DNA from 4 places in the Peribacillus sp. B2I2 genome. Region 3 is predicted to be linked to each of the others. Evidence: riboswitches for the same ligand, from Rfam matches in the RefSeq annotation. Region 3 holds a riboswitch; each other region holds the start of a gene.
What was found. A riboswitch is a leader RNA that binds a small molecule or an ion and turns the genes downstream of it on or off. The one in region 3 is predicted to bind cobalamin.
Positions count from the first base shown of each region.

Region 1: linked by a shared signal. The riboswitch ahead of metE (5-methyltetrahydropteroyltriglutamate--homocysteine S-methyltransferase) and the one ahead of ABIE66_RS27205 (ABC transporter substrate-binding protein) in region 3 are both predicted to bind cobalamin.
Region 2: linked by a shared signal. The riboswitch ahead of ABIE66_RS11680 ((2Fe-2S) ferredoxin domain-containing protein) and the one ahead of ABIE66_RS27205 (ABC transporter substrate-binding protein) in region 3 are both predicted to bind cobalamin.
Region 4: linked by a shared signal. The riboswitch ahead of ABIE66_RS05470 (ribonucleoside-diphosphate reductase subunit alpha) and the one ahead of ABIE66_RS27205 (ABC transporter substrate-binding protein) in region 3 are both predicted to bind cobalamin.

Region 1 is NZ_JBGCCB010000001.1:761,862-769,959, forward strand. Features, by position in the region: gene ABIE66_RS03825 (ABC transporter permease) at 1-432, shown strand, start outside; gene ABIE66_RS03830 (acyl-CoA thioesterase) at 474-962, opposite strand; gene metE (5-methyltetrahydropteroyltriglutamate--homocysteine S-methyltransferase) at 959-3,265, opposite strand; cobalamin riboswitch at 3,420-3,611, opposite strand; gene ABIE66_RS03840 (potassium channel family protein) at 3,869-4,288, shown strand; gene bcp (thioredoxin-dependent thiol peroxidase) at 4,351-4,821, shown strand; gene ABIE66_RS03850 (aminopeptidase) at 4,833-5,957, shown strand; gene ABIE66_RS03855 (D-2-hydroxyacid dehydrogenase) at 6,091-7,035, shown strand; gene perR (peroxide-responsive transcriptional repressor PerR) at 7,193-7,636, shown strand; gene ABIE66_RS03865 (YgzB family protein) at 7,737-8,090, opposite strand.
Region 2 is NZ_JBGCCB010000001.1:2,331,866-2,339,963, forward strand. Features, by position in the region: gene ABIE66_RS11655 (YozQ family protein) at 213-434, shown strand; gene ABIE66_RS11660 (energy-coupling factor ABC transporter ATP-binding protein) at 539-1,384, opposite strand; gene cbiQ (cobalt ECF transporter T component CbiQ) at 1,403-2,179, opposite strand; gene ABIE66_RS11670 (energy-coupling factor ABC transporter substrate-binding protein) at 2,166-2,477, opposite strand; gene ABIE66_RS11675 (energy-coupling factor ABC transporter permease) at 2,479-3,222, opposite strand; cobalamin riboswitch at 3,398-3,593, opposite strand; cobalamin riboswitch at 3,796-3,986, shown strand; gene ABIE66_RS11680 ((2Fe-2S) ferredoxin domain-containing protein) at 4,136-4,504, shown strand; gene cobJ (precorrin-3B C(17)-methyltransferase) at 4,519-6,174, shown strand; gene ABIE66_RS11690 (sirohydrochlorin chelatase) at 6,193-7,107, shown strand; gene cobK (precorrin-6A reductase) at 7,104-7,871, shown strand; gene ABIE66_RS11700 (precorrin-8X methylmutase) at 7,887-8,098, shown strand, end outside.
Region 3 is NZ_JBGCCB010000001.1:5,446,342-5,454,439, forward strand. Features, by position in the region: gene ABIE66_RS27200 (FecCD family ABC transporter permease) at 1-497, opposite strand, end outside; gene ABIE66_RS27205 (ABC transporter substrate-binding protein) at 502-1,467, opposite strand; cobalamin riboswitch at 1,647-1,821, opposite strand; gene ABIE66_RS27210 (polysaccharide deacetylase family protein) at 1,909-2,748, opposite strand; tRNA gene ABIE66_RS27215 (tRNA-Arg) at 2,995-3,068, shown strand; gene ABIE66_RS27220 (hypothetical protein) at 3,566-3,733, shown strand; partial or broken gene ABIE66_RS27225 (DNA topoisomerase III) at 3,948-6,141, opposite strand; gene ABIE66_RS27230 (ABC-F family ATP-binding cassette domain-containing protein) at 6,390-7,940, shown strand; gene ABIE66_RS27235 (hypothetical protein) at 8,016-8,098, shown strand, end outside.
Region 4 is NZ_JBGCCB010000001.1:1,077,323-1,085,420, reverse strand. Features, by position in the region: gene ABIE66_RS05485 (SulP family inorganic anion transporter) at 1-49, shown strand, start outside; gene ABIE66_RS05480 (hypothetical protein) at 135-281, shown strand; gene ABIE66_RS05475 (manganese-dependent inorganic pyrophosphatase) at 381-1,310, opposite strand; cobalamin riboswitch at 1,604-1,783, shown strand; gene ABIE66_RS05470 (ribonucleoside-diphosphate reductase subunit alpha) at 1,924-4,221, shown strand; gene ABIE66_RS05465 (ribonucleotide-diphosphate reductase subunit beta) at 4,267-5,319, shown strand; gene ABIE66_RS05460 (flavodoxin domain-containing protein) at 5,291-5,728, shown strand; gene ABIE66_RS05455 (hypothetical protein) at 5,845-6,012, shown strand; gene cspD (cold-shock protein CspD) at 6,083-6,280, opposite strand; gene ABIE66_RS05445 (hypothetical protein) at 6,479-6,970, opposite strand; gene ABIE66_RS05440 (GNAT family N-acetyltransferase) at 7,086-7,565, shown strand; gene modB (molybdate ABC transporter permease subunit) at 7,527-8,098, opposite strand, start outside.

The sequences.
Region 1 (8,098 bases), 4.7 Mb from region 3:
TTTGGCGTTGTGACCGGTTTGATCATTATATTCTATTCGGGGGCTTCATTGGATCTGGAGCTTGCGTGGTATGACCCGATTCTTTTCATCATTTTTGCAATAGGAGGGGCTCTTGCTTATGCAGCCATATTCGTAGCGATAGCAAGCATTGGGTTCTGGTCGGATGCGAAAACATCCATCATGCCAATGATGTACAATATCGGGAACTACGGTCGCTATCCTGTTGATATTTATAATAAGGTCATTCGTTTTATCCTTACATGGGTGCTGCCATTCGCGTTTGTTGGTGTTTATCCGGCATCTTATTTCCTTAGAAAAGAAGAGTGGTATGCGTATGCATTTGCCACACCTGTAATCGGGGTTGCCTTTTTCATGATATCCGTTTTCATATGGAATCAAGGAGTGAAGAGGTACCGTGGGGCAGGAAACTAAAAAAACCCCTTCAACAGCATTCATGTTGAAGGGGTTTTTGTTTATTTGCGTTTATTCTTTCTTTCAATATATCTTGCTTGTGCTTGAACATATTGCTGCTTTTCATCTTCCGTTTCCGGAATGACCTGAGGTACGATTGTCGGCTTACCGTTTTCGTCAATGGCCAGCATCGTTAAAAAAGCGCGTGCCGTAAGCTGCTTTTCACCTGTTAATAAGTTCTCACGCTCCACTTTCACGAATACCTCCATTGATGTGCGATGGGCACAAGTGACATAAGCTTCAAGGTTAATTGCGTCCCCTGTCTTGATGGGGGCCAAAAAATCAAAAGAGTCGCTTGAAGCAGTCACAACGGGTTTTCGGCAATGGCGCATAGCTGAAATACAGGCTATTTTATCAACATAAGCCATTACTTTCCCGCCAAAGATGGTATTATGATGGTTCGTATCCGGTGGAAAAACAAGGTCGGTTAGGAAAGTCCGTGACTGCTGTGTTGGATGGGCATTTGATAAGCCGCTTTCCTTTTCAATCATTTGCCTGTTGTTTGGGCTAAAAGATTTTCACGGACGATTATTGCTGCTTCGACCATGTTTTTCAGGGAGGCGACGGTTTCCGGGATACCCCTTGTTTTCAGGCCGCAGTCGGGATTGATCCAAAACTGGTCTTTATCTAATACCTTGATGCCCCGTTCAATCATATCGACCATTTCTTCCACTGCTGGAACTCGGGGACTGTGAATATCATACACACCCAGGCCAATACCTTTTTCATACGTTTTTTCCTCGAATGCGGAAGCAAGCTCTCCATGGCTACGGGATGTTTCGATGGAAATTACATCGGCATCCAAGGAAGAAATGACATCCATGAAACTGTTGAAGTCGCAATAGCACATATGCGTGTGAATTTGCGTTGTATCCTCCACGCTTGATGTGGATATCAAGAACGAATTCACAGCCCAGTTCAAATACTCATCGCGATCGCTTTTTTTCAATGGTAGACCTTCCCTAAGTGCAGGTTCATCAACTTGGACCATTTTGATTCCTGCCGATTCCAATGCAATGACTTCTTTTTCCAAAGCAAGTGCCAGCTGGTAGCATACATTCTCCCTGGAAATATCATCACGGACAAATGACCAGTTCAAAATCGTGACAGGACCTGTAAGCATTCCCTTTACGGTCTTCTTCGTAAGTGATTGTGCGTATACACTTTCCCTGACTGTCATCGGTTCGATGAAATAGATGTCGCCATAAATGACTGGTGGTTTTACGCAGCGAGACCCATAGGATTGTACCCAGCCCTTTTCTAGAAAGACAAATCCGCCTAACTTATGACCGAAGTATTCAACCATATCCGTCCGTTCGAATTCCCCGTGTACGAGAACGTCCAAGCCGATTTCTTCTTGAATGTCGATCCACCTGCCGATTTCTTCGTTAATGAATGTTTCATATTGCGCAGCGCTCCATTCTCCTTTTTTGAATTTCCCGCGTGCTTGCTTAACTTCAAATGTCTGGGGAAAACTACCGATCGTTGTTGAAGGTAGAAAAGGCAATTTGAAAAATTCCTGTTGTTTTTGGTAACGTTCTTTAAATGGCAGCTGACGTCCAACATGCTCTGATTTAGCCTTTTCGACACTGGATTGTACACTCTTATGATTCCGTGCATTTGAACTAGCTAACGTCTGAACCGTTAATTTATTAGCATCGACCTTATCGGCGATTGCTTCAAAGCCCTGATTATTCCCTTTGACCAAGAGTGTTATTTCTTCAAGTTTCTCATCGGCGAAAGCAAGGGTTTCTTTCACTTCTTTTGAAACGGCGGTTTCATTACGAACGGTCACTGGAACATGAAGCAGGGAACAAGAGGGTTGAAGCCAGATTCGGTCTTCGGCTACTTTTTTCTTTAGAGTGTCGATCAATTGAATCTTTTTCGATAAATCAGAAAGCCAAATGTTTTTTCCATCAATCACACCTGCACCAAGCACTTTGTCCTTCGGGAAGCCGGATGCTTCAAGATTACTTAGATTCCTTCCTTTATCATGTACAAAATCAAGACCGATTCCCTGAACTGGTAATTCGATGACTTCTTGGTAGTGTTCCACGGCATCAAAGTATGTTTGCAGCATGATGTTTAGGTTTGGTGCTGCTTCATTCAGTTTTTCATAGAGGTAAGTAACAGTTTGCATATCATCTTTGGAAATGGATGAAACAAGAGAAGGCTCGTCCATTTGAATCCACTTCACGCCTTCTTGCTCCAACTCCTGCAGGATTTGCGTATATAGAGGAAGCAGGCGCAGGATTATGCCAGGGATATCTTGTTTTTTGAAGCCTTTGGAAAGGGAGATGAAAGTATAAGGTCCGATTAACACGGGCTTCGTTTCAATCCCTAGCTTTTCCTTGGCTTCCCGATATGCTACAAGTGGTTTATTTTCTGTTAAAGTCAGCTGTGGCAGTTTTAATTCAGGGACGATATAGTGATAGTTCGTATTGAACCATTTCGTCATTTCGGAAGCGACCTCATCATTGTTCCCGCGAGCCATTGAATAATAAACGGAAAGGGGAACGCTTCCGCCTTCATAGGCAGAGTAACGTTCAGGAACAAGACCGAACATGACGGACATATCGAGCATTTGATCATAGAAAGTGAAGTCGTTGACAGGAATGATATCAATGCCTTGATCTTTTTGTTTTTGTAAGTTGCCTAAACGGATGGCTTTTAGTTGTGCCGTAAATTTTGGTTCATCGATTTTCCCAGACCAATATGCTTCCAATGTACGTTTCCATTCACGATCTTCCCCGATTCGCGGGTACCCCAAATTACTGCTTTTCAAAATTCTCATCCTCCTACTTTCCTTTGATTTGTTTAAAAACAATAAAAAAAGCACCCCTAACTGTCAATAAGAGAAAGTTAGAAATGCTTAAAATAAAGAGACATGCAGAATGCCCCTTATAATTATAAGGTCCCTAACACCTCCCTATCTCCCGTAGGTTAAAACAGTGTTGTCGAAATAGGCAGGTCTCCTGACTTAGGGAATATCATTAGCAGCGAGCCTTCCCGATCCGTAGATCAGTGGCATATTGGATGGCGCTAACATTCCCATTACAGTGGCGGGACCGTGCCGGAATCAAACCGGGCTTCCCTTTTAATCCTAATGAAAATTAGGAACCTATTTCCACATATGAAATTTCACTAAACCTGCTGATAAACTGATTGCAGGTACCAAATATTTATAAAATAAAAACTATTATAAAAATTTAGATAATCTTAACATATCCGACCAAAAGGGTCAACATGAAAAAAATCGGGAAACGTTCCCGACATTTTGACAAATGCCTTTAGGGTGTGTGAGTGATAAGGCTGAAGTCTGTTCCTAAAAAAGAATATATTGTTAGGACAGGGAGTATGTATAAAGGAAGTGGCGTTTTGAAATGGGGCGTAGGGGATGACTTTCTACATCTTGATTGCAGGAATCATTTTTTGCATGGTGATGAGCATTCGGACGTTATTTCTTGTTGAGTCGGGAGGAAAGAAGTTTTCTCTGGAGGATATGCTGTGGCTTGGCAATTTATATGCGACGATATTAGTTGGATTTGCACTGATTTATTTATTATACGAGCTTCAGAATCATTCGGTGATTCTTGATATGGGCAATCGATTGGATGGCACATTCTATGAACAGTTGAAGACTTCTTTTTATTTTAGCGCGATGACCATGTTTTCTGTAGGGTATGGAGATATAGCCCCAATTGGAATGGGCAGGATGATAGCTACCATTCAGGCTTTCATCGGGTACACACTCCCGGCAGCGTTCGTGATTCGGACGGTGATCGATCTGGAGCATAAAGATAGGAAGGATAAATGAAAGTTGTGTTTCTTTCGATTATTGGGTACTCTTACCATAATGAAGGAAATGGAGGATTCAATATGACTGTTAAAATTGGAGAAAAAGCACCTGATTTTCAACTCCCTGCAAACAATGGTGAAATGGTTTCCCTATCGGATTTTAAAGGGAAATACATCGTTTTATATTTTTATCCAAAAGACATGACGCCAGGATGCACGACGGAGGCCTGTGATTTCCGGGACCACAATGAACAATTCGAGGAATTGAACGCTGTCATCATTGGTATAAGCCCAGATCCGGCGGCACGTCATGAAAAATTCATCGAAAAACATGGATTGCCTTTTCTGCTGCTAGCTGACGAAAACCATGAAGCGGCTGAATCATTTGATGTGTGGCAATTGAAAAAGAATTTCGGCAAGGAATATATGGGCATTGAACGTTCAACTTTCCTGATTGATAAGGCAGGTAAAATAGTCAAGGAATGGCGTAAAGTAAAAGTCAAAGGCCACGTCGAAGAAGCGCTTGAAACTCTTCGAGACCTAGAAAAATAAGGGACAGGCAGATGAAGGATGAACGAATAACGAAGCTTGCGGCCAGGCTGATTCATCATTCGATACAATTACAGCCAAAAGAGAGAATCCTCATCCGGGGCCATATCAACACGAAACCATTGTTGAAAGAGCTGATTGATGAAATATACAGGGTGGGTGCTTATCCATATATAGAACTCGAAGACGATGAGATTAGCCGACATCTGTTACAAGGGAATGTGAAGGAACAACTTGATACATCGTCGCAATGGGCTTTGAAGAAGTATACGGATATCGATGCGGTCATCATCATCACCAGTGAAGAAAACGACGTGGAAATGACTGATGTTCCCATCGAGAGGCAACGTATTCAAGGGGAAGCTATGAATTCTCCCACTCTTTTCTATGTAAACAACCGACGGTGGGTCTTACTTAAATATCCCACCAACGCATCAGCGCAAAAAGCCGGCATGAACTTCGACAGGTACCAAGACTTCCTTTTCAAAGTTTGCACTATGGATTACGGGAAAATGGAGGCGGCATTGAAACCGTTAAAGCAATTGATGGAAGGGACTGACAAAGTCAGGATCGTTTCACCGGGGACAGATCTGACTTTTTCCATCAAAGGTATGCCGGCCATCATATGTGCCGGCAAAAAGAATTTACCTGATGGGGAAGTGTTTACGGCACCCATAAAAGAAAGCGTCAATGGAAGGATATCCTTCAACGCACCCACAACCTATGAAGGAATCACCTTTAGTGACATGGAATTAAACATTGAAAAGGGGAAAATCATTAAAGCCATTTCCAATCAACCTGCCAAAATGAACCGGATTCTGGATATCGATGAAGGGTCCCGTTTTATCGGGGAGTTCGCAATTGGAATCAATCCATACATATTGGAACCTATGGACGATACATTATTCGATGAGAAAATAAGCGGGAGTCTGCACTTGGCTCTGGGACTTGCCTATGGAGAAGCGGATAATGGAAACCGTTCATCTATACACTGGGATATGGTCTTGATCCAGCGTCCTGAATATGGCGGTGGTGACATCTACTTTGACGATGTGCTGATCAGAAGGGATGGAATTTTCATATTGCCTGAATTACATGCATTAAACCCAAATTCATTAAAACAAAGCCTTTTTTATTAAGGCTAAGGCTTTTGTCCAACTCAAAAAGGGGACACCTGAATATGCTTTATTAAGGGAATACCTCCTCAGAGAAAGTTGCACGGGACACACAGAGCCCGTGTTTTTTTATGTTAATTAAAAGGGAGAGATAAACATGTTAATACTTTCAACAATCATTCCGAATGAAAGCATCCAAACGAAGATGATGGACGCATTTCCTGATTTGAACTTCATTTATCAAGAAGGATGGACGGATGAGCCACTTAATGAAGCGGAAATCTTGATTACATACGGTGAGGATTTAAATGAAGAAATCATTGGGAAAGCGGCGAACTTAAAATGGATAATGGTCATGAGTGCAGGATTGGAATTAATGCCTTTTAAAGCCATTGAGGAACGCGGCATTTTGGTGACGAACGCAAGAGGCATTCATAAAATCCCAATGGCCGAGTATACGATAGGGATGCTTTTACAATATGAAAAGAAACTGAAACTGCTTATGAAGAATGAAAGGGAAGAACTGTGGCATAGAAAGATTGAAGTAGGGGAATTGAATGGCAAAACGATGCTCGTTCTTGGTGCCGGTGCAATTGGAGGAGAAGTGGCCCGTTTGGGGAAAGCCTTTAGGATGACGACACTGGGGGTGAACCGCAGCGGGAAGCCAGTGGATTCCATCGATCGCCTTTATACACTGGATAATATATTGGAAGCCGTACCGGAAGCCGATTACATCGTATCCGTCCTGCCAAGTACTGATGAAACCAAGGGCCTTCTGCAAAAAGAACACTTTAAAGCAATGAAAGAAACCGCCGTATTCGTGAATATTGGCCGCGGTGATCTTATTAACGATGAAGTGTTGATCGAAGCATTGGAAGCAGGGGAATTGGCTCATGCCATCTTGGATGTATTTGATCCGGAACCTTTAGGAAAAGGGCATCCATTTTGGAAGATGGAAAACGTTACGGTCACACCGCATCTTTCAAGTAAAAGCGGAGAATATTTACCAAGAACCTTTGCGATATTCGAAAAAAACATGCGTGAATACCTGAAAGCTGGAAAAGACTTCATCAACGTAATCGACTTATCGAGGGGATACTAAAATACAATACGAAAATGGGAAAGATTCAAAGCGGTGATGAATAAAATAAAAAAGAATGGTAAAACCATCGAATTATTGACAAATTCAACGAATAAAAGGTACACTAATTATAAATATTACAATTTAAGAATTCATACTTAATGAGAAAACGAGGTGGATGACGGTGTCTGAAGTTCAGTTAAAAGAAGCATTGGATTCCCTAAAAGATACCGGTGTAAGAATAACTCCTCAACGCCATGCGATACTTGAGTATTTGATAAGCTCCATGTCCCACCCTACCGCGGATGATATATATAAAGCGCTGGAAGGCAAGTTTCCAAATATGAGCGTGGCGACAGTTTATAATAACCTGCGTGTTTTCCGGGAGGTAGGCTTGGTAAAAGAACTTACTTATGGTGATTCTTCAGCCAGGTTTGATTTCGTAACGACGAATCATTATCATGTAATCTGTCAAACCTGTGGGAAAATTGTGGATTTCGACTATCCTGCATTGGATGAAGTCGAGCATTTCGCGGCACAAGTCACCGGTTTCAATGTCAGTCACCATCGGATGGAAATCTACGGCGACTGTACGGATTGTGCGAAAAAAGAAACGCATTAAAAAAAGTTCCTCCACTTGGTTGGAACTTTTTTTCATGTCTCGAAGAAATGATACAATTGTTAAGGTCTCATGATAGGTAAATCAGCAAGCTGGAATCCCTCTAATCATGCAGGCTTTTGCGATTATATTTTTCGTTAAATTCTTCGCCTTCCAACTTTTTGTCAAGGGTCAAGGGTTCTTCACAATGCATGCAAATATCTACACGCCCTAATATTTTTGTAGGTTTGCTGCAGTTAGGACAGACAACCTGGATCGTTTTTGTAGAAAGCATTCCAATCCAAAAATAAACCCCGGTGCTTGCGATTATGAATAAAAGGCCAAGCCCCATGAAAAGTGTCATGACAACTGGATGTGATTTGAAGAAAAGCCCGATATACATTACGATAAAGCCGATGAAAATCAAACTCAAAGCAAATGTACGTATTTTATTGATTTTGCTAGAATGTTTAGCCATGGATTGTC
Region 2 (8,098 bases), 3.1 Mb from region 3:
CTCATTAAGCTTACATGTAAAGTCCTTGTGAAGGGATTTTGCTTGTAAGTTTTTTTTGTGAAATCAATTGATTGAAAATAAGTAAAATCAGCCTTTTTTCCTCCTTTTTTTATCATTATTGAATATTGCTTTGTTTTTTACACAAAATACCTTTGTCTTTATTACTGCTGTCAATCGATGATTGGACAATTTGAAAACTGGGAGTGAAAACAATGGATAGCAAGCAATCAAAAAATGAATCTTCAGAAATCGCAGGAAGAATATATGATGTCAGCGACTATAAACGGGAAGATACTTTATCTTCTGGATTGGCTACAACCCACGAACAAGTCTCGGATACTTATGCAGAAGGCGAGATAAAAGCTGTCATTGATGATGTAAACGGAAAGGATATCGAGATTAAAAAAGAAGGATCTGAGGAAGAAAGGAAATGACTTGTTTTTTGGTTAGGGTCAAGAATTTTCGACTGATATATTTAAGGATATAACGATTTAATCCCCTAGCTTTTTGAATGATGAAACAAGCTAGGGGATTTTAATTAATAAATTTTTTCTGTCTCGATTTTTTGAAGCAACTCTTCCTTCGTTCTTGGGACAAGTTCCTTTTCTCCGGGTATTCTTGATTGAAGGAGGGCTTGAAACATTTCAAAAACCCACGGCTTCTCGAGATGAGCCTTCATCAAAATGTCTTCATCATGAAAAACGGATACAGGGTCCCCTTGGTATATGACCTTACCATCGTTCATGACAACGACTTCATCAGCCCATTGATAGGCTAAATTAACATCATGAGTTGATAGAATTATCGTTTTGTCTGGGTGGTGGATACTGTCCAGCAGAGCCATGATCTGTCTGGAGAAATAAGGATCCAATCCAGCGGTAGGCTCGTCTAAGAGCCAGACATCTGGTTCCATGGCAAGTACCCCGGCAATGGCGACACGTTTTTTTTGCCCTAAGCTCAAAAAATGGGTAGGTTTGTCTTTCAGTTCCGTTACTGCCGTTTGATCCATCGCCCATTGCACTTTCTCCTGGACTACATTTCTATCCCATCCTAAATTCATCGGTCCAAACGATATATCCTGTTGAACATTAGCGGAAAAAAGCTGGGAGTCGGGATCTTGAAAAACGATTCCGACTTGTTTTCGTAATGATAATAATGCTTTACGGTCATATTTCATTTTCTTGCCTTTAAATCTGATTGTTCCTGATGTTGGTTGTAAAAGACCATTTAAATGGAGGAATAGAGTCGATTTGCCGGCTCCATTATTGCCTAATAATGCAATCTTTTTACCTTGTTGAATCAGTAGTGAAAGATCTTTTATCGCGAACGTCCCGTCTGCGTATTGATGCGTGAGGCCCTCTATATTAAAGATATCTTCTTCCATTTTTGAATTGCCTCCAATTTACATATATCCATAAATAAGGATTAAGCTTCCTAGTATTACAATGGCGATCAGCCAATTGCTTGAGGAAAAGGTGTAAGTATCCTCGATATAAGAAAGGTTCTCCTGATATCCTCTTGCGTTCATGGCCATCGTCAATTGCCCAGAGCGCTGGAATACTCCCAAAAATAATGATGAGGTTAGTAACCCGAGAGATCGAATGCCTTGCCTTACCGAACCATATCCCAGTCGTGAAGCTTGTGCTAAGTGAATGGCCAAAGCTGTATCTAAAAAAATAAAGATGAAGCGATAGGTCAATTCTATTAAATCGATCAATAAGGAAGGCACTTTAAGTTTTCGCAGTACGGATAGAATGACGGTAATGGGTGTAGTCAAGGTTAAGAAATATAAACAGCTTATACTGCTAAATACGACAGTGATCAAATTGATCACTGTACCAATGCTGCCATCGCTGATGAAAATTTGCCAATTTCCGACTTTCCAGGACCACCAAATATTCGGTATCGAAGTAAATGTACTGGAGATAGAAAAAAGGATGGTAAGTGTGCCTGATAATAGAAAGAATCCTGGTAATAAGAGTAATTTCAGATAATACAAAAGCGGGATTTTTGCCACAAAAATGATTAAAGCGCTCATCACCATAAAAGTGATGAGCGAAACGGCCAAATCCCTTACCGTTAACGAAAACAGCATAAGGGAGAGTGCAAAAATCATCTTTTCCAATGGATGTACATCCTTTAGCCCATTGAAATAGGCATATTTATCAATGAGTAACATGTTTCGATTTTTCGTTCATTTCTTGTTTGGTTTGTTTATTCCTTTGTCTCATTACGCCAATGAAGTATCCAATGAAACCAGCTCCGATTGCAGCTTGCAGCGCAAATAATAAGCTCTCGGTTTCCGCACCTGGCGGCTCCCAAATACTATTAAACCAAGGCTTGTATTCCGGCTGAATTTTAGTGATGGCTTCTTCAGCCTCGCCGTCGGCACCGCCAAATTCCGTTCCTTGCTGGGTTATTAACGGTATGGTGGCAAGAATGACGACCAGGAAAAGCAGCAATAAACTTTTTTTCATGTTAACGGGCCTCCTTAGATAAAACTCGCAGCAATTTCAATTCGCCTAGATTGTATTTTTTCAGGAAATTCATCACAACCACTGTCAATAATCCCTCGCTGATTGCCAAGGGAATTTGGGTCAGGGCGAATATTCCAGCAAATTTATTGAATGAGGCTATGAATCCACCTACCTCGGATGGAAAAGCAAGTGCAAGTTGAACGGAAGTTACCACATAGGTTCCTAAATCGCCAAAAGCAGCTGCCAAGAAAACGGCCAGCGAAAAAGACCACCCCAATTTAGTTGCGCCCTTGAAGACAAAGCAAGCAATGAAAGGTCCGCATACAGCCATGGAAAATGCATTGGCCCCTAATGTCGTCAATCCTCCGTGAGCCAGTAGAACAGCTTGAAATAATAGAACGATGGAGCCTACGACACTCATGGCCAATGGCCCGAATAATATGGAACCTAAACCAACTCCGGTAGGGTGTGAAGAACTTCCCGTAACGGAAGGAATCTTCAAGGCAGATAATATGAATACGAATGCACCCGATAGACCGAGCATCATTTTTGTTTCTGGGTTTTCCCTTACTTTGGACCTAATGGACCGGTAACCCAAGATTAGAAATGGAAGGGTCACGGCCCACCAAAATATGGCCCATTCAATTGGTAAAAAGCCCTCCATGATATGCATGGCCATCGCACGTTTTGGGACAAGAAGCAGTAAAATGACAAAATAAAGAATTTTCCAATTGACTCTTTTCATTCTTTCTCCTTTCAACACCTTTAATTTTTCTGATCAAAACTTTAGAAGAAAAGCGGCGCCCAACATAAAAAGCACTTCTCTCAAAAGAAAGAAGTGCGTAATGAACAGGAATTTTGCAGCTTAAACCAATATGGGCCATTCTGCCTGATCCGCACACCCATCCTCGTAGGCTGAAACAGTTTCACGCTTCATGGCAGGTCTCCTGGCTTAGGTTCATTGTCCCGTTACATCCTTCCCATCTCATTTGACAGTGGATTAATGTTAACGTAATAGGACTTCCCTTTACAGTGGCGGGACCGCTCCGGACTTTCACCGGCTTCCCTTTTAAGCTGAATTCCGAGAAATTCAACACCATAAAACTTATGTAATTATTTCGAAAATTCTCGTATAGTGTACCATAAAGAAATAATTCCAGCTACACTCTCTTTTTTTTTTTTGACTAAGATTGCAGAGAGGAAAGGCTTATGGCTGGATTTACACTATTAAACTTTTCTAAACAGTCGGAATAAACTATTGAATTTTGCTAAAGTTGTTATATGATAGATAAGGTTAGCTATAATTGTATAATAAAACCAAATATTTCATTTTAAAAGTGCTCTTGTGTGAAAAATGCAAGGGATAATAGGGAAATCGGTGAAAATCCGATGCAGCCCCCGCTACTGTAAACGCTGATGAATTTGTCGATAACCACTGGCTTAAAGCCGGGAAGGGACAAAGTAAAATGAAGCGTAAGCCAGGAAACCTGCTTTTTAAATTGTATGATACTTTTCGGAGGGAAAGGTAGAAGGACTATGACGATTTTTGGAGATTCAGCATATTTGCGGAGGGCTCCTCATTCATATAGTTTTTTAAACCTTGACTCTTATGTTAAGGTTTTTTATTTTGCCTTTTCCCTGAACTCAGGAGGAAGAAGATGACTACTTGGAACTTGAAGGGTACAAATACGCATTTGTTGATTTGCAATGGAAGCAGTTGCATGAAAAAGGGCGGGGAAGAAGTAACTCAAGCGATTCGCGATGAAATTACTTCAAAGGGACTGGATTTGAAAATTCATACAACCAGGACACGCTGTAACGGAAGATGTAAGGATGCCTGCGTTGTGATTGCCTATCCCCAAGGGAAATGGTATAGAGTGGATACGCCTGATTTCGGTCGGGAGATTGTCAGCAATATCGATGATGGGGAATATGTCCCACAGATGATCTACCAATTCAGTGATGGGGAAATGAAACCTAATCCAGATTTTCCTGCTCATACGGGTATTTCAAAGAACAAATCGTAAAAGGAGATGTCTTAATGAGTACAAACGGTAAATTATTCGTCGTGGGCTTTGGACCAGGGAATTTTGAACACATTACCAAACGTGCTGTCGAAGCCCTTCAAGAAAGTGACTACATCATTGGTTATAAAACTTATGTTGAACTCATTCAGGGTCTGCTTACAGATCAAACGATCATTAGTACGGGGATGACTGAAGAGGTATCACGTGCTCAGGAAGCAGTAAAACAAGCGGAGTTGGGAAAAAAAGTGGCTGTCATTTCCAGTGGGGATGCCGGAGTTTACGGGATGGCAGGGTTGGTTTATGAAGTATTGATTGAAAAAGGTTGGAAAGAAGAAACTGGAGTGGGCATTGAAGTCATTCCTGGTATTTCTGCAATCAACTCTTGTGCGTCTTTACTTGGGGCACCAGTCATGCACGATTCGTGTACGATCAGCCTCAGTGATCATTTAACTCCTTGGGACCTAATCGCTAAAAGGGTGGAAGCAGCTGCAATGGCTGATTTTGTCATTGCGCTTTATAATCCGCGCAGCGGCAGGCGGACTAGGCAAATTGTTGAAACACAGAAAATTCTCCTTCGCTACCGTTCGCCAGATACACCAGTCGGGTTGGTGAAAAGTGCTTATCGCGATCGGCAGGATATTGTCATAACCAATTTGAAAGATATGTTGAATCACGATATTGGAATGTTGACCACCGTCATTATCGGTAATTCATCCACCTTCTTATACGATGACAAAATCATCACACCAAGAGGTTATCAGAGGAAATATACATTGAATTCGGAAAAGCAAACATTGAAGCCGCATCAGCGTCTGCAAAAAGAAGCAGAACCGTGGGCATTAGATCAAGAAGCCGATTCCATGCAAGAAACCTTAACCGAGCCTGCTGGAGGAGTTGGATTACTTACAAAAGCACCAGAAAAGAAGTCCGCTTCTTTTGAAATGGCAATGGAAGCCTTGTCAAGAGTGAAGGGTCAAACCGTTCAGCAATCCATTAAGCCGATTGTCCAGCAAAAAATGGAGTCGGTATTCGAACTTGCCGTAAGTCCAGGTGTGGCGAATAAACAATTCACTCCCAAACAAATGATGACACTTGCGGAAGTTGTCGGGGAAAAGGGAACGATGGAATACACGCCAAATCATAAGATCGTTTTAAAGATCCCGACAACGGACCCGGAAGTCATTACGGGGAAATTGCAATCAGCAAACTTTCTATTATCGCCGATTGGAGATGTACTGACATTAAAAGCCTGTGATTTCTGTGATGGTGAAAAAGCGGAATCCATACCATATGCGGATGAAATACACCGGGTGCTTGGCGGAATGAAAATGCCTAAGGAACTGAACATCGGATTTAATGGGTGTGGAATGGCTTGTTATAGTGCCGTGATGGATGACATCGGGATTGTTTTCCGAAAAGGGAAGTTCGACTTATTTCTTGGAGCTAAACCGGTTGGAAGAACGGCCCATCCAGGTCAGCCGGTAGCTGAAGGCATTGAACCGGAACGGCTTGTTGAATTGATTACGGACATTGTCGGGGAGTATAAGCAAAATGCCCATCCAAATGAGCGGCTTTTTAAATACTTCAAACGTTCAAAAAAGATACAGAATTTTTCTTATCAGGACATTGCTCCCAAAATAAACATAGAGCCTGCGCCTTGTGAAGACTAATCAAGAGGGGGAAAGTAAATGAAAGCAGTTTTGTTTGTAGGACACGGAAGCCGCCTGGCTTCGGGAAACGAAGAAGTCGTTCATTTTATTAAAAATATGATTCCGGCAATGGATGACAGTTTTTTGGTAGAAACGTGCTTCCTGGAATTTGCGACACCGAATATATCAAAAGGCATTGATAATTGTGTAAAACGAGGGGCTACGGAAGTTATCGTCATACCAATCATTTTGTTGCATGCAGGACATTCGAAATTACATATCCCAGCTGAAATAGAGGATGGGAAAACCAAATATCCAGAAGTGAAATTCACATATGGTCAAACGATCGGGGTCCACCATGATGTATTGACGATCCTGACAGACCGACTTGAGGAAGCCGGCTTCGATACATCCTCGGAACAGGCTGAGACAGCAATATTGCTAATTGGCCGAGGGGGCAGTGATGCTGATGCAAATAGTGATATATATAAAATTTCACGATTATTATGGGAAAAATTAAACGTTAAATGGGTCGAAACAGCGTTCATGGGTGTAACGGACCCGCATGTTGATGAAGGCATTGAACGATGCATCCGGTTGGGTGCAAAAAAAATAGTGATGCTGCCATATTTCCTCTTCACGGGGGTGTTAATGGAAAGAATGGAGGATATGCTGAAAGGCTATCAAGAGCAATATCTTGATCGGGAATTTATTTTGGCGAAGTATTTTGGGTATCATCCAACCTTACAGAACATTCTGCAAGAACGAGTAATTGAAGCTAGTGAAGGCAGATCAAGTGGGGCACGTGATTTGGAAAACTATCGAAAATATGTCGAGGAACATGGACATGCCCACCATCATCACCATCACGACCACGACCATGACCATCATGACCACGACCATCATGACCACGACCATCAGCACGATGGGCAAGAGGTGGGTACGTCAAAATGATTTTGTTCTTGGCGGGTACAAGTGATGCGCGGGAATTAGCGATTGAGATGCAGCAGGTGGGATTCAAGGTTTTGGCAACTGTTGTAACCGAGTCGGCGGCGAAGAGTTTGCAAGATGCAGGGATATCCACCCGGATTGGCCGATTAACTGCAGAGGATATGACCTCTTTAATCTCTGAAAAAGGTTTTCAGGCTGTAGTTGATGCAAGTCACCCATTTGCGGAAGAAGCATCCAAAAACGCTCTTAACGGAGCAAAGGCAGCAAATGTTCCTTATATTCGTTATGAGCGTGAAAGCCAACGGTTTCAGAATGACAAATTGATAGTTGTCCGTGATTATGAGGAAGCTTCCAAGCTGGCTGCTGCAAAACGGGGAGTCATCATGCTCACGACCGGAAGTAAAACCCTAGCGGTGTTCGCAAAAGAATTGGTAGGACTCGAGAATACCAGAGTCATAGCAAGAATGCTGCCACGCATGGATAATATGGAAAAATGTGCGCAGCTAGGCATTGAACAAAAAAATATCGTTGCGATTCAAGGTCCATTTTCCAAAGAATTAAATAAAGCCCTATATAAACAGTATGGCGTCACATTGATGATAACGAAAGAAAGTGGCAAGGTCGGTGCGGTTGATGAGAAATTGGAAGCCGCGTTGGAATGTGGAATAGAGACGATTATGATATCAAGGCCAGATGTTGACTATCAAAATGTTCATTCCAGTTTTGATCATGTCATTGCCGAGTTGAATAATCAGTTGAATAAATAATAGGAGGAATGCAAGATGGACTTTAAAACGGATTTCAAACCACTAACGGTAGATCCAGACAAAATATATGATTATAGTTTTTCAATGATAGCTGAAGAAATGGGCGATCATGATTTTTCTGAGGATGAATGGAAGATCGTCCGCCGGGTCATTCATGCTTCAGCTGATTTTGAATTGGGAAGAAGTGTCATCGTCCATCCAAATGCCATTCAAGCTGGTGTGGAAGC
Region 3 (8,098 bases):
CTTAAAAACGAGCTGAAAATGATTCCCGTTAAAATGATCGTTTCCACTTTCATCGATCGATCCATTTTTTTTGCAAAAGCCAGTACGCAGAACATCGTGAGCACTGAGCATACGATGCTCAATGCCGGAAGAGTATATAAACCGATGAATGGTAGTGATATATTCAAGAATATTGTCAATACGGCACCGACTGATGCTCCTGATGAAATACCTAATGTGTAAGGGTCAGCGAGCGGATTCCGGAGCAGGCCCTGAAACCCCGCTCCCGAAATCGCAAGTGATGCCCCAACAAAACCCGCTAGCAACACACGCGGCAAGCGGATGTTCATCACAATATTCGTAAGCATTACATCCGGATCATCTGAAATCGGTAAATGAAAAATCTCCTTGCCGATAATTTGTAATAGTACAGGAATCGGTACTGGCACCGAACCAAAGGAAATGCCTATCGTCATTGCGAATAACAAAAATAATAACGCAATCAAATAAGCAATCATCCATTTAGTTGTCAAATAGGTTCGGATAGACTGATTTGGCAAGTTCCTCTACTCCCTCTATTAAGCGTGGACCGGAACGGGTCACCAAGTCGGAATGGACATCAAAGACTTGGTCATCCTTCACAGCATTTACGTCTTGCCACCCTTTTCGGCCCTTCACTTGACTTACTGCATCTTTTGTATAATAACCATACGTTGTAATGATGACATCCGGATTTGCAGCAATCATAGACTCTTCATCAATTTTTGCCCATCCGTCCAGTTCAGCAGCTGCATTTTCCGCTGAAATAATTTGAAGCATTTCATTCATGAAGGTATTTTTTCCAGGTGTATATATCTCAGGTGACGGTGAAACCTCCACAAAAACGGTTTTCCTATCCGCTTCCTTTACGGATTTGGCTTTTTCCTGAATATCCTTGAGCTTCGTTTTCATGTCCGTAACGATTCCGTTTGCCTTATCATGTTCCCCTGTTGCCTGTCCAATCATATCTATAGAATCATAGACTTGGTCAAAGCTTTGTGCATCATTGACTACGAGGACAGCAATTCCAGCATCCTTAAGCTGCTGCAAACCCTCATTCGAATTATGGGCACTGGATGCATGGGCAAGAACAAGGTCGGGCTTCAAGGAGACAATCATCTCCGTGTTCATTTCCATTCCGCCAACTTTTTCAATTTCTTTCGTTTCTTCCGGATAATTATCATAGTCGGAAACACCAACAACTTTTTTACCCAAGCCAAGTGCAAAGACAACTTCCGTATTACTTGGTATCAACGAAACGATTTTCTTCGGTTTTTGTTCTATCGTCACCTTTTCGCCTGTTGCATCTTTAATCGTAATCGGGAAAACTTCCTGTTTGGCATGATTCGTTTCCTGCTTTTCTTTTCCTTCATTAGTAGCATCGCTACAGCCAACCATCATACCTGCAGTCAGCAACATCACCAGTATCAGACCAAAAATCTTCTTCATTTTCATTCCCCACAATCTTTTTTTCTTTTAATTTCTTCACACCTAATGAACAAAACGCATTATCGGAAGATGCACCCCAAAACAAAAGCACCTCCCGTTAAACGGAAGATGCTTGTATGGCAACAATATAATTACGGACTCTTTAGGGTCTGCCACACACCTTCCCATCCGCGTAGGTTACAGGTGTACGAATTTTGGCAGGTCTCCTGGCTCATGGTCATCGTCAACGGCACCTTCCCATATCTCATACAGTGGTAAACATCCGTTGGCTCCCATATACAGTGGCGGGACCGCGCTGGCATTTCACCAACTTCCCTTTTAAGTCATTAAGACACCAAATCGTTCATATGTATATAATTTTCACTGCCTTTCATTATACACCATGTAAGAATCGATTATTATATGATTTTTCTGACTTGCCTCGAAATGACCCGTCCATCTTCAATGATTAGAAGCATTTTCAATCAGGGACGCAAATCCCTCGACTGATAATCCCGGTGAAATCCGAACCCTATGCAGGGAATGCATCCCTTGGTCCCTTGAAGCTCCTCCAGGTTCGGTAGTGACTGCCATCTTGTATCCAGCTTCTTCTGACACCCATAGACTTTCTTCGTTATACCGGCCAACCGGATAGGAAATTACTGTCGTGTCCTGGTCGAGGATACGGTCGAATAGCTCCTTCGACTGAACCATTTCCGCTTCTTGCTGCTCTGCCGTCATCCGGTTCAGCTCCAAATGGTTGATAGTATGACTTTCGATCGAAACCCCATTCCTGCTCATCTCCAACATTTGATTTTCAGTCAGGTGATGACCTTTATCAATGGACTTCCCAATCATGAAGATGGTTGCTTTCATATCATATTCTTTTAATATGGGGAAAGCTTCCGTGTAGTTATCTGTATAGCCATCATCAAAAGTAAGCCAGACGCACTTATCACTTGGCATCCGATTTTCGGTTAAAACGAGGAATGCTTCTTTAGGGGATAATGTATAGTAACCATTCTCCCGAAGCCAAGTCATTTGTGATTGGAATTCCTCTCTTGGAACCCGAAGGCCATTACCTTCAGAAATGCTATGATACATCAATATTGGAAACTGAACCGCAGAATCGGCCCTTATCCAATTTCTCGTATCGATTTGTTCCGGTTCGTCCTTTGAATCCTGTCCGGTGCCATTCTCCGCTGCCTCAACCACTTCAATGTCATCTTCCGCAATCGGCGCAGCCCTCTTTTTGCCTATACCCTCTAAAATCCCTTGTGAGCATGCAGGTAAAATTAACATCCCCAGCAATGCCACAAACAGTAAAACTCTGTATTTTCCCACTATCATTCTCCTATTTTTTTCTAGTATAATAGTACCAGAAAACCAACCAATAATAAAGTATTCCATTTAACGAAAAAAAAGGAAAAAACAGAAATAAGAGACCCGCTAAGCGTTTAGATGATTTTTTCATAATTATTATTGCTATTAACTTGAAAAGTTTGCCTATAAGAAATATAATAAATAAGTCGTCGACTTTTTTTATATGTCCCAGTAGCTCAGCAGGATAGAGCGACAGCCTCCTAAGCTGTAGGTCGTAGGTTCGATTCCTATCTGGGACGCTAATTTTAAAACCCTGTTACAATGCGGTACCTCCGCGTCGTAACAGGGTTTTTCTGTTGGTATGGCCTTACCTATTTAGGTTTTTGAGGGGCTTCCAATGTAAAGGTCGGATTTCTAGATACCGGTATGAGAAAAGTCGGAAGTATCGGCGAACAATACATTATGAGATTAACCATTTAATTTTCTTTCAACTTTTTGACTCTGTTTAAAGAGAAGTTTTAATTAATGATGTTTTTCGATATATATATCCGCAGAAAAGTAATATTTTTTTGAAATATATGTTTTAACCTGTCCCATCCGGGTAGATAAATACTGTAAGACATTCTCACCAAAGGAGATGATGTGCACGATGAGTACAATCAGAAGCCAATGGAACAAAGAGAATGACGCAGCGGTGTTTAGTCCCGGTGATCAGCGTTAGAGTCAATTGAAGAGTTAGTCGATAACCAAAAAGGGAATTACTAGTCTTCTCGCCCAAAGGAGGAGGATACTGATCATGAGTATTTACAACCTATGGAATCCAGAGAATGATGAAGCAATTTTCAGTCCGGGTGATCAGCAGACATTCAGTACGCTTACACTAGCAGATACGGATAAACACACACACACAACTGACGAAACACTTGAATATGAATTACACGGCACCGTACTGAATGAAATTTAACCCGAAGCAGTGATATATGGAAAAGGATGGAGCAAATGCTCCATCCTTTTCTGCTTTTACTTTTATATGGATTTCGCCACTTCATCAAGCGGCAATCTTTTGTCTGGAAAGATAAACCTGCCGACAAGGAAATTTGCCCACCCCGCCCCATTCAAATACCCCCCAAAAAAAAGGCCCTTTCACTATTAAGCTAAAAGTGAAGGACCCTTTTCTTTTATTTATCGAATTTCAGTTTGGCCAAAGCATCCGCTAAGGCAGTATTGATCGGCTCTTCTTTATTTTGCTTTTTCATATAATTGGAGACTTCATTTTTTGATACTTTTTGATTTTTATTTTGCCCTCTTCGTTTATTGTAAGAAGAAAGTTTTTCGTGGAAACCGCATTTACAGGTGAATGTCTGTGCTTCTCCTTGACCGCGCATTTCCATCTTTTTGTGACATTGTGGACATCTGGCATTTGTTACACGTGAAACACCTTTTTTGTGGCCACATTCACGATCCTGACAGACAAGCATTTTTCCCTTTTTACTATTCACTTCAAGCATCAGCTTGCCGCAATCAGGACATTTCGTTCCTGACACGTTATCATGCTTGAACTTTTGGTCACTATTTTTGATTTCTTGAACGATATTTTTGGCATAGGTGCGCATATCGCCGATGAATGCCTGTTTTGGTAGCTGTCCTTTGGCAATCGCTGTTAACTTTTGCTCCCATTGAGCTGTCAGTGCTGGAGATCGTAAGTCTTCAGGTGCCAATTGAAGGAGTTGTTTACCTTTCGAAGTTACATGAAGGCCCTTCCCTCTCTTTTCAATCAGGAAGCTATTGAACAATTTTTCAATAACGTCAGCACGTGTTGCAACAGTCCCAATCCCTCCAGTTTCACCCAGAGTCTTGATGAGTTCCTTGCTTTCCCCTGCCATGAAACGAGCAGGATTTTCCATTGCCGAAAGAAGCGACCCTTCATTGAACGGCTCCGGTGGTTTCGTTTCACCCTCTGTTTGTTTCACAGTCGAAATGGATAAACTGTCACCTTTTTGAACGTTCGGAAGCAGTTGCTCAGCAAGGCCATCTTTAGCTTCTTCCTCGTCGAATTGGTGATCATAGACTTCCTTCCAGCCTGATTTCAGGACGACCTTCCCTTTTGCCATGAACGTCTCCTGTCCCATTTTTGCGGTGACGGTCGTTTGCTCATATTCAAAAGGCGGCATTAATACGGCAAGAAACCTTTTAACGACCAAATCATAGATTTTAGATTCTTTGTCGCTCAGTTTTCCCGGTAGCGGAGTCTGCTCAGTGGGGATGATCGCATGGTGATCCGAGACCTTGCTATCATCCACGAACGATTTATTGGCCTTAATCGGGCTGCGCAGGATCCTTGATGCATACTGGGCATATGGTTTAATGCTGACAGCCTGTAATCTTTCTTTTAGCGTATCAACCAAATCCGTTGATAAAAAGCGTGAATCCGTCCTTGGATACGTCAAGACTTTATGGCTTTCATATAAGCGCTGCATGATCGATAACGTCTCTTTCGCCGAATAACCAAATTTCTTATTGGCGTCCCTTTGAAGTTCCGTTAAATCATATAAAGAAGGGGCAAAACTTTTTCTTATGTGCTTTGTTCACTTCCACCACTTCTGCCTTTTTCCCCTTCACGGCTGAAAGAACCTTTTCTGCCTTGGCTTTATCAAATGTGCGGATATCTTTAGATTGGGCATCTTGCCAGATTAGGCGCAAATTGGATTCTGCAGTTGCCGAAACGCCATAATATTTCTTAGGCTGGAATTGTTTTATTTCTTCTTCTTTTTTTGCAATCATCGCAAGTGTCGGCGTTTGGACGCGGCCGCAGGATAGCTGGGCATTGTGCTTCGTAGTAAGTGCCCGTGTCGCGTTCATCCCAACGATCCAGTCCGCTTCTGCCCTAGCAACAGCAGAGGCAAATAGGTTTTCATACTCCTTGCCATCCTTCAGCTTTTTAAATCCATCTTTGATCGCTTTATCCGTTACAGAGGAAATCCAAAGCCGTTTGATCGGCTTCTTTACATTCGCTTTTTCGAGAATCCAGCGTGCAACGAGCTCCCCTTCGCGGCCTGCATCTGTTGCAATGATGACATCCTTGACATCATTGCGGTTCAATTGTGTTTTAACCGATTGGAACTGTTTGCCTGATTGCTTGATCACGACCAATTTCAAAGACGGCGGCAACATGGGCAGGTCCTCAAGGCGCCAAGTTTTATATTTTTCATCATAAGTTTCCGGATCTGCATGTGTGACCAAATGACCCAGGGCCCAAGTGACGATATACTGATCGCCTTCAAAAAAACCATTTCCCTTTCTCCCGCAATTCAGCACTTTCGCTATATCTCTTCCGACCGAAGGTTTCTCGGCCAGTACGACTGTTTTACTCATAGTGACATCCTTTCCCTTTTAAACTGATTCCTCTATTATCTCATATAATTTATGACAGGGCGATAATGCACAGGCATGGCATCCCAAAAACAGATCCAACAGGTATCGATCCATTGAATTTCCCGCCTGGGCTCACTTGTACCCAAGGGGATAAATGTAAATTAATAGATTAGATAGCAATCCCGTGCAGTTTTTAGTATGATGAAACGTAGGGATTTTTTCAAATTAATTGGGAGGTTCAATATAAAATGAGCTTACTTTCTATAGATAAATTAGCACACAGCTTTGGCGACCGTACCTTATTCAAGGATGTTTCCTTCCGCCTGATGGCCGGCGAACATGTTGGTCTGGTCGGGGCAAATGGTGTCGGGAAATCAACGATGATGAATATCATTACAGGACAACTTATCCATGATGATGGCCGGGTGGAATGGACACCTGGTGTCGAATATGGCTATCTTGATCAACATACGATACTTTCAAAAGGTAAATCGATTCGCGACGTCTTAAGGGATGCATACTTACCTTTATTTGAGCAGGAAAAAGCACTGAATGAAGTAACAGAGAAAATGGGGACAGCCACTCCAGAAGAACTTGAAGAACTCTTGGAACAAATGGGTGAGATTCAGGACAAGCTGGAAGCTGGAGGTTTTTACAATCTGGATATTAAAATTGAAGAAGCGGCACGCGGTTTAGGGTTGGATGCAATCGGTTTGGACCGTGATGTCTCTGCCCTAAGCGGTGGACAACGGACAAAGGTTTTACTAGCCAAGTTACTTTTGGAACAGCCTGAAGTGCTGCTTCTTGATGAACCGACGAACTACTTGGATGTAGAGCATATCCGCTGGCTGAGCAGCTACTTAAAGGAATATCCTAATGCATTCTTATTAATTTCGCATGACACTGAGTTCATGAACGGCGTCGTCGACGTCATTTTCCATCTTGAATTTTCAAAACTGACCCGTTACACGGCAACTTATGAAAAATTCCTTGAGCTGGCTGAATTGAATAAAAACCAACATATTAACGCATATGAAAAACAGCGCGAATTCATTAAAAAGCAGGAAGACTTCATTGCAAAAAATAAAGCCCGCTACTCAACGACCGGTCGGGCAAAGAGCCGTCAAAAGCAATTGAACCGGATGGAACGCATCGATCGTCCAGAAACTGCAATGAAACCTACCTTTGATTTTAAAGAATCACGTGCGAGCAGCCGTTATGTATTTGAAGGTGAAGATTTGGAAATCGGATATGACCGCCCATTACTTCCGAAGTTGTCCATGACCATCGAACGGGGAGAAAAAATTGCCGTGGTCGGCTGTAATGGAGTTGGTAAATCCACTCTTTTAAAAACGATATTAGGTAAAATTGATCCTCTAGGCGGCAAAAGATCACTTGGCGATTTCCTTTTTTCTTCTTATTTTGAACAGGAAGTGAAAGCAGGCAATACGACGCCGATAGATGAAGTATGGAATGCATTTCCACATCTGGACCAACCGCAGGTACGTGCCATTCTTGCCCGTGTCGGTTTGAAAAACGAGCACATTACACGTCCGATGAGCCATTTAAGCGGTGGTGAACAATCTAAAGTACGCCTGTGCAAACTTATGCTTACCGAAAGCAATTGGCTGTTATTCGATGAGCCGACAAACCATTTGGATGTCGTTGCAAAAGAAGAACTGAAACGTGCATTGAAAGAGTATAAAGGAACGATTGTCCTCGTATGCCATGAACCTGATTTCTATGAAGATTGGGTTACCAAAGTATGGGATGTAGAAGAATGGTCTGCCCAAAATTAATTTTTTTAGGGGATGTCGCAGAATGCGGCATCCCCTTTATTATGAAATAAATAAAAAGCTAGATCATACTTTTAATTGTTCGGACAGGTCCTCATCCCGAACCATGATTTAAAAAGATGGTTATTTACTGTTTTATCTGTAATCCCCATTGGATTGAG
Region 4 (8,098 bases), 4.4 Mb from region 3:
TTCGTTATTGCTGGAAAAACTCGCTACATCCGAAAGTAAAATTTCTTGAAGAAGTAAAACTCTGCTGAATAGAAACTTTTCAAACCGACAAAATAGATAACATGGAATATTTCCTTTTGAAAGGAGCGAAAAGCATGACATCCGAGCAGGATTATACGGCAGCAAATCTGTCACCAGATTTATTGAATGAACTGAAAAGCTTTGAAAGCAAACTTGGCGAGGAAGCCAATAAAGAACTGATTGTCATCGCCTATGAAAAAGAAAAGGAAACTTTGAATTAAGAAAAAAGACTCAAACACCTTTAAATGGATGGTTGAGTCTTTTTTTGCATGTACAGAAAAAGGATGCCCACGTTTTTAATGAGCACCCCTTTCCCTATATTATTTACTGAATACGCCCGTTAAGACCGGCACGATTTGTTTTTTACGCGATACAACGCCCTCTAAGACGGCGATGTTATTGTTTAATGAAACGTCATATGCTTTTTCCACTGCGTTGGCTGCTTTACCAAGAGCCAAGGCAACAGAATCATTGGTCAGGATATCCGTTACTACGAATAGGAATAAATCCAATTCCTTCACAGCGATGACCGATTCAATGGCTGCTTCTAGTTCGGCTTGCTTAGCAAGGACTTCGTTCGGATCAACAGCATTGACCTGAGCTATCTCCACTTTAGCCATGCCCATGGAGAATTCTTTTGCATCAAGAGTGATAAGCTGGGCAATCGTTTTGTCGCTCAAGTCAGCTCCCGCCTTCAACATTTCCAAACCATATGTTTCAGCGTTGACTCCCGCAATATCAGCCAGTTCCATAGCTGCTGCAACGTCTTGATCCGTGCAGGTCGGCGATTTGAACAATAAAGAATCCGAAATGATGGCAGACAGCATAAGACCTGCAATCGCTTTTGGGATTTCAACGCCGTTTTCTTTATAGATTTTATTTAAAATGGTTGCCGTACAGCCAACTGGTTCCGCACGGTAATATAAAGGATCGCTTGTTTCAAAGTTAGCGATGCGGTGATGGTCGATAACTTCCAACACACGTACTTGGTCAATATCTTCAGCACTTTGCTGGCGTTCATTGTGATCGACCAGGATCACGCCATCAGCTTCCCCTGCCACTTTTTCCACAAGACGAGGAGCTTCGAATTTGAAGTGGTCCAACGCATATTGAGTTTCACCATTCACTTCACCCAGACGAACTGGTTCAGCGTTGATACCTAACTGCTTTTTCAGATCTGCATAAGCGATTGCTGAACAGATTGTGTCTGTATCCGGGTTTTTATGTCCAAAAACTAATACTTTTTCCAAGATTTTATCTCCTTTTTCATAAATATTTTTCCGCGAATCCCCTTATCGCAATAAAGGAGAGCCACCTTTACTATACACTTTATTTTAACACAAAATCCCCTAAATTCAGTGCTTGAATTACCCATTCCCCAATAAAATCTTTCATTCTTTCACCCTCTACCTTCCCTTTGTCAATAGATAAGGGTTGGTTTTTCTCAAATATATTAGTTGAATTATCATCGTATATGGCTTACGATAATATAAGCAGAAATACTAGATATTGATTACACAAACAACACTAATAACTATATATAGAATTTTTTGTAATCCAAGGTGCCAGCGATGGCTGAAAAGGGAATCCGGTGCGAACCCGGAACTGTCCCCGCAACTGTAAATGTGACGAAATGAGAAACCACTGTATAGCTCTCTATACGGGAAGGACTCAAAGTAGGATGATCATGAGTCAGGAGACCTGCCTTGAATTTTTCACGTTTCTTATTCTTCGGGGATTGAGATGATGAAACGATAGCATAATGGCTATTTTTTCATGGCTCTTTTATTCTATCGTTTGATCCGCTCAATTCATTGGGCGGTTTTTTTTTATTTTAGCGGAAGTTTACAAGGAGGATTATTAATGACTCAAACATATAACTCTACCATAAGTGAAAATGACACCGACACGAATTCCATCCAGCTTGAGATGTTATCGAAGGAATTTGAAGGCCGTCTCGATATGGAAAAGTTCAAGAAGCGTTTTACAAAATGGCTTGATCGCAAAAGTGACTCAACCGAAGAACAGGCATCAAAGAAACTGATTCAGCTCGCTCTGGAAAGTGTCGATATCGATGCTCCCGATTGGACGTTCGTTGCTGCAGCAGAACTGTTGAATGCGATGTATAGGGATGCACAAGCTAATCGAGGTTATGAAGGCATAAGTTATGGCCCATTCTATGAACTGATCACGGAACTCTCCCAACTTTCAGAAGGCCAGCGTTACCCCATCTATAAATCAGAACTGCTCTCTTCTTATACGAAAGCGGAAATTGAGGAATTGGGTTCGGTGATCGACCCGGAAAAGGATAAATTATTTTCTTACATAGGCATCTACTTATTAAACGATCGCTACCTAGCCCGCCCAAAAAAGGACAAGGTCTACGAACTGCCCCAAGAGCGCTTCATGATCATCGCGATGGAAATCATGCGATTGGAAAAAACGGAGCACCGCCTGCAACTTATCAAAGAAGCTTACTGGGCAATGTCCAACCTTTATATGACTGTTGCGACACCTACACTCTCCAATGCAGGAAAAACGCATGGACAGTTAAGCTCTTGCTTTATCGACGCAATTGAAGATTCCATTGATGGTATCTACCTATCTAACTACGATGCCGCAAAAGTATCAAAATTCGGTGGCGGTGTCGGTCTTTACGTTGGTAAGATCCGCTCGCTTGGTTCCGATATCCGTGGTTTCTCTGGAAATAGTTCCGGCACGACTCCTTGGATTCGACTATTCAACCAGACAGCTGTCAGTGTCGATCAATTGGGGCAACGTAAAGGTGCCATCGCGATTTACTTGGATGCCTGGCATAAAGATATCATGAGCTTTCTTGATTTGAAGACGCAAAACGGGGATGACAGATTAAAAGCCCATGATATTTTTACGGGTGTATGCATTCCTGATTTATTCATGGAGGCTGTACGTGACAGAAAAGAATGGTATCTTTTCGATCCGCATACCGTCAAGCAAACCCTTGGATTCTCACTTGAAGACCTTTACGACGAGAAGAAAGGCGAAGGAAGCTTCAGGAATCATTATGCACTTGCTGTCGAGGCCGCAGAAAATGGTTCGCTTCCAAACTATAGCTTTGAAAAGATCAATGCGATGGACATCATGAAAAGCATCATGATTTCTCAATTAGAAGAAGGCGTACCATATATGTTCTACCGCGATGAAGTGAACCGGAAGAATCCAAATAAACATAAAGGTATGATTTATTGTTCTAACCTTTGCACCGAGATTGCTCAAAACTTAAGCCCTTCGACGATCACCGATGAATACGAAACAGAAGATGGAGATGTCGTTGTTGTTCGTAAAAGCGGCGATTTCGTTGTCTGCAACCTTTCATCCATTAACTTGCCCCGTGCGGTGAGCAGCGATGTTTTGGAAAGGTTGATTCCCATTCAGATCCGGATGCTGGATAACGTAATCGATGTGAATAATCTTCCGGTCAAGCAAGCATCCATCTCGAACAAACGTTACCGGGCAATTGGTTTAGGAACGTTTGGATGGCATCATTTACTTGCCACACAGAATATTTATTGGGAATCGGATGAGGCAGTTGAATATGCCGATGCATTATACGAAAAGATCGCTTACTTAACGATCAAGGCATCCAATGAATTGGCTAAGGAAAAAGGAACGTACCCATATTTCGAAGGATCGGATTGGCATACAGGGGAATATTTCGAACTGCGTGACTATACGGATCAAAAATGGATGGATTTAAAAGCAAACGTCCAGGAACACGGGACCCGTAATGGATATTTAATGGCCATTGCCCCCAATTCATCGACTGCCAAGATCGGTAATTCCACGGATGGGATCGATCCTTTGTATGAAATTGAATTTTACGAGGAAAAGAAAAACTTTAAATTCAAGGTGACCGCACCAGGCTTGACGCCAAATACGTATGAATATTATAAAAAGACCCGATTTAATTTGGATCAACTGGAAAGCATCAGGCAAAATGCTGCCCGCCAACGCCATATTGACCAAGCAATCAGCTTTAATCTGTATGTACACAACACAATCAAAGCCAAGGTCCTATTGGATATACATTTAACCGCTTGGGAATCCGGGTTGAAATCAACATATTATGTTCGTTCAACTTCTTCCGAATATGACAATGCCTGCGAAAGCTGTTCAAGTTAACGACAACCATAACCCAGTAATCTACTCTTAAAGGAGTTTTCACGAATGACAAATCATATCAAAAAGATCCGGATGCTGGAACCAACGCATCCAACTAAAGCGACAGGTGTTTTCAAAGGAGAAGCTTCAGGCTTTCTCCTTTGGAACGATATTCAGTATGAAAAATTCTATGATACCTATACTCAGCTCATCAATAACTTTTGGAAACCATCGAGCGTGAACATGATTCAGGATAAAAAGCAGTGGGGCGAATTGGACGAAGATATCCAGGACGCTTTTCTTGATATCCTTACGATGATTGCTGGAATGGACAGTCTACAAACGCCCACTTTAGTAGAAATCCTTCGGTACATCAAAGATCCGGCGGCAAAAGCTATCCTGGCCAATATGGCCCAGCAGGAATCCATCCATAATGAATCTTATTCCTATATCCTTGCTTCCCTGATCCCAGTAGGCAAGCAAAAACAGCTTTTCGACCGCATTAAAGAACATCCTGAAGTAATAAAGCGTAATCAACCGATCGTGGATGCCTATCAAACGTTCGTGGACGATCCAAGCCCCCAGCATTTATTCGAGGCACTGATCCATTCAACGAACCTCGAAGGGATTTATTTCTATTTGGCTTTCGCTTTCTATTATAATTTAGGACGCCAGAACCTTATGACCGGTTCGGCTACGATGATATCCTATATTCATCGCGATGAAATGGTCCATTTCGATTTCATTGGAATGCTCGTTCAAATCTTGATGTATGAATATCCTGAGTTAAATAATGAAGAAAACACGAAGTTCATTTATACAACGATTGAAAAAGCCGTCGAACTCGAAAAGGAATGGTCTGAATATATGCTTGAAGATATCCAAACCAAAGCCGATCTCGATTTGGAAGAATTCAATGAATACATCGAATATATAGCCAACAAACGGTTACGCATGCTAGGCCTTGAAAACTTGTATAAAGAATATAGCGAGAACCCGATGCCATGGATCAAAACGTTCGATGATGAATCCATCGGCCTTACCAAAACCGATTTCTTCGAACAGAAGTCTAGGACATACAGTCAAGTAAATGCCAGCAATGGGTTCGATGAGCTATAAAGTTGCCATTGTCTATCATTCTGCCGGAGGCAATACAAAAGCGCTTGCTGAAGCCATCGCTTCCCTATTACCTAAATCTGAACTATATCGAATGAATGAATTCGATTTACGTACATTACCGGATTACGATGCATTGATCGTTGGTACCTATACATGGGGAAACGGCGAGCTGCCTGCTAAATCAGCAGCACTTTATACAGAACTGGAGCAGCTGTCAATTGCTCATCTTAAAACGGGAGTATTCGGAACTGGTGAAACCAACTACAATCATTTTTGTGGGGCGGTAGATCATTTCCGGGACATGTTATTTGCCAAGAGCCAGTTATTGGTGACATTGAAGATAGAACAAATGTATCAAGAATCGGACTTGTCCAGACTTCAAAAGTTCGCCTCGCTATTCCTGAACTGACTGAAAGGAGATATGCATTTTCGCATATCCCTTTCAGTTTTTTTAAAATAAACTTAGTTCCGTGTATCATAGCAAGGGTGAACATGAAGTATAATGAAGGAAAAAAGGAGATAAACATGTCTGATAATATAACTCAGTTCCTGCCTATCCTTTTTATGCTAGTGCTTGTCGTATTCGTTATATTCATTGTGTTTTACCTGACAGGGCATTTTAATCGTTCAAAACGGATCGAAGAAAAATTGGACAGAGTATTGAAGGAAATGGCCGAAAAAAAAGAAGCATGAACGTGGCTTCCCTTACAAGGAAAAAAATAAAAAGACTCCAGAATCGGAGTCTTTTTTTATATGCGTTCAATTATTTTTGAACGTTAGCTGCTTGTGGTCCACGAGCGCCTTGCTCGATTTCGAAAGAAACTTCTTGGCCTTCTTCAAGCGTTTTGAAGCCGTCGCCTTGGATAGCTGAGAAATGTACGAATACGTCGTCTTGGCCTTCAACTTCGATGAAACCGAAACCTTTTTCTGCGTTAAACCATTTTACTTTACCTTGTACCATGATAGTTCCTCCTGTGTTTGGAAAAATCCATTTTATTACTATTTTTGGTTCTGGATAATGTTTCAAGAGGAATCCTATAACAGTAAATCCTTCTATCAAACTTATTCCGAACAAAAATAATTACTCATATTATATCATGGGAAATCCAAAAAAAACATGATTATCACAGTAATTCAACCGACAAATTATCCTAAAATTCTACATTTTTCGCTTCTTGCTTTGACGGAAGCCTTCGTCCAATAAGTAGCGTTCCGCCTCTACTGGACTCTCGAAACACTCCTCCAGATTCGAACCTGAATACACGTTCCAAAGTTGGTCTTCCCTTTCAAGTGAAAGCTCTTGCTTTTCACGTCCAATCCATGTTCCTTCCAACCTAGCGAACTCGTTTTCCTCTTCCTCGATTTCAACAGGAGGTTCAGAAAGATATTCCATGCTTTTTTTGATTAGTTCTTTTAATTCCGCTTCATTATAGTCACGTATATTGATGAACCCTTTACGGTCAGTATCTTTTTTTCTCATATGGCCGGCATAAACGAATCCATTTCCATTAGGATGCAAATGCTGAACGACGATCTTTTTCTCCTGGACACTTTCCGGATAATGGAAATTCACACGTCCCAATGAAACGTCTTTTCGCTGTAATTCCGGAAAAGTTTCAATGATGCTCAATTTTTCTTCAAATGTTAACAAATTTCTTCCTCATTTCATTAGTTCATATTGTTTGTCGATTATAACACAGACTGATAAGAAACAATAATCTCCCTCTTCCATTATAATGTAATGAAAGGGAGTGATTTGATTGATCATGAAAATTCGGGACTTGGACTCCGATTATGGCCGGCAGCTTTATAAACTTCAAAAAGCATCCTATAAGGTGGAAGCGGATATGATCGGCTATGCCGATATCCCTCCATTATTGGAAACATATGAACATTTCATTCAATGTAATGAATCGTTCATATGCTTTTTAAAGGGGGATGCCTTAGCAGGAGCAATATCCTATACAAAGGAAAATAGGCTAATGCGTATTTGCCGAATGGTCGTCCACCCCGATTATTTTCGGCAGGGTATTGCGGACGCCCTGTTGACTGCTCTTCAATTACAAGGTGGCTGGGATACGATATCCGTATCGACCGGTAAAATGAACCTGCCTGCTCGGAAGCTTTATGAAAAAAACGGCTTCACCCATAAAGAAGACATTGAGGCCGCACCTCTCTTTTTCATAAGCAGCTTCGAGAAACAGCATTCATTTTATGTACGTCACGACAAAAAGCATAATGAATGAAATGACGATGATTACCGCAACCCATAGCCATGCCAATGTCATATTCCCGGAGTCCATGGCGATATAAATCGCGGTTGGTATCGTTTGTGTTTGTCCGGGAATGTTTCCGGCAAACATAAGTGTGGCCCCGAATTCCCCCAACGCACGTGCAGAACTCAATATGCCACCTGTGACGATGGATTTGACTGCCAATGGAAGGGATACAAACAGGAACAATCTCCATTCGCCGGCACCGTCAACCCTTGCTGCATTTTCAATTTCTTCATCAATACCCTCAAAACCTGTTTTAGCGGATTGGTACATAAGCGGAAAAGCCACCACAGTGGATGCAATGACCGCCGCCCACCACGTGAACATCAGGGACTGATCAAAAACCCTTTCAATGAATTGGCCTGGCATTCCATTATTCCCAAAAATCACGATCAATAAAAAACCTACGACAGAAGGAGGCAGAACAAGCGGCAATAAAAATGCTGTTTCCAACAGGACTCTTCCCCTGAATTGCTTTTTAGCCATCATACGCGCAAGAATAA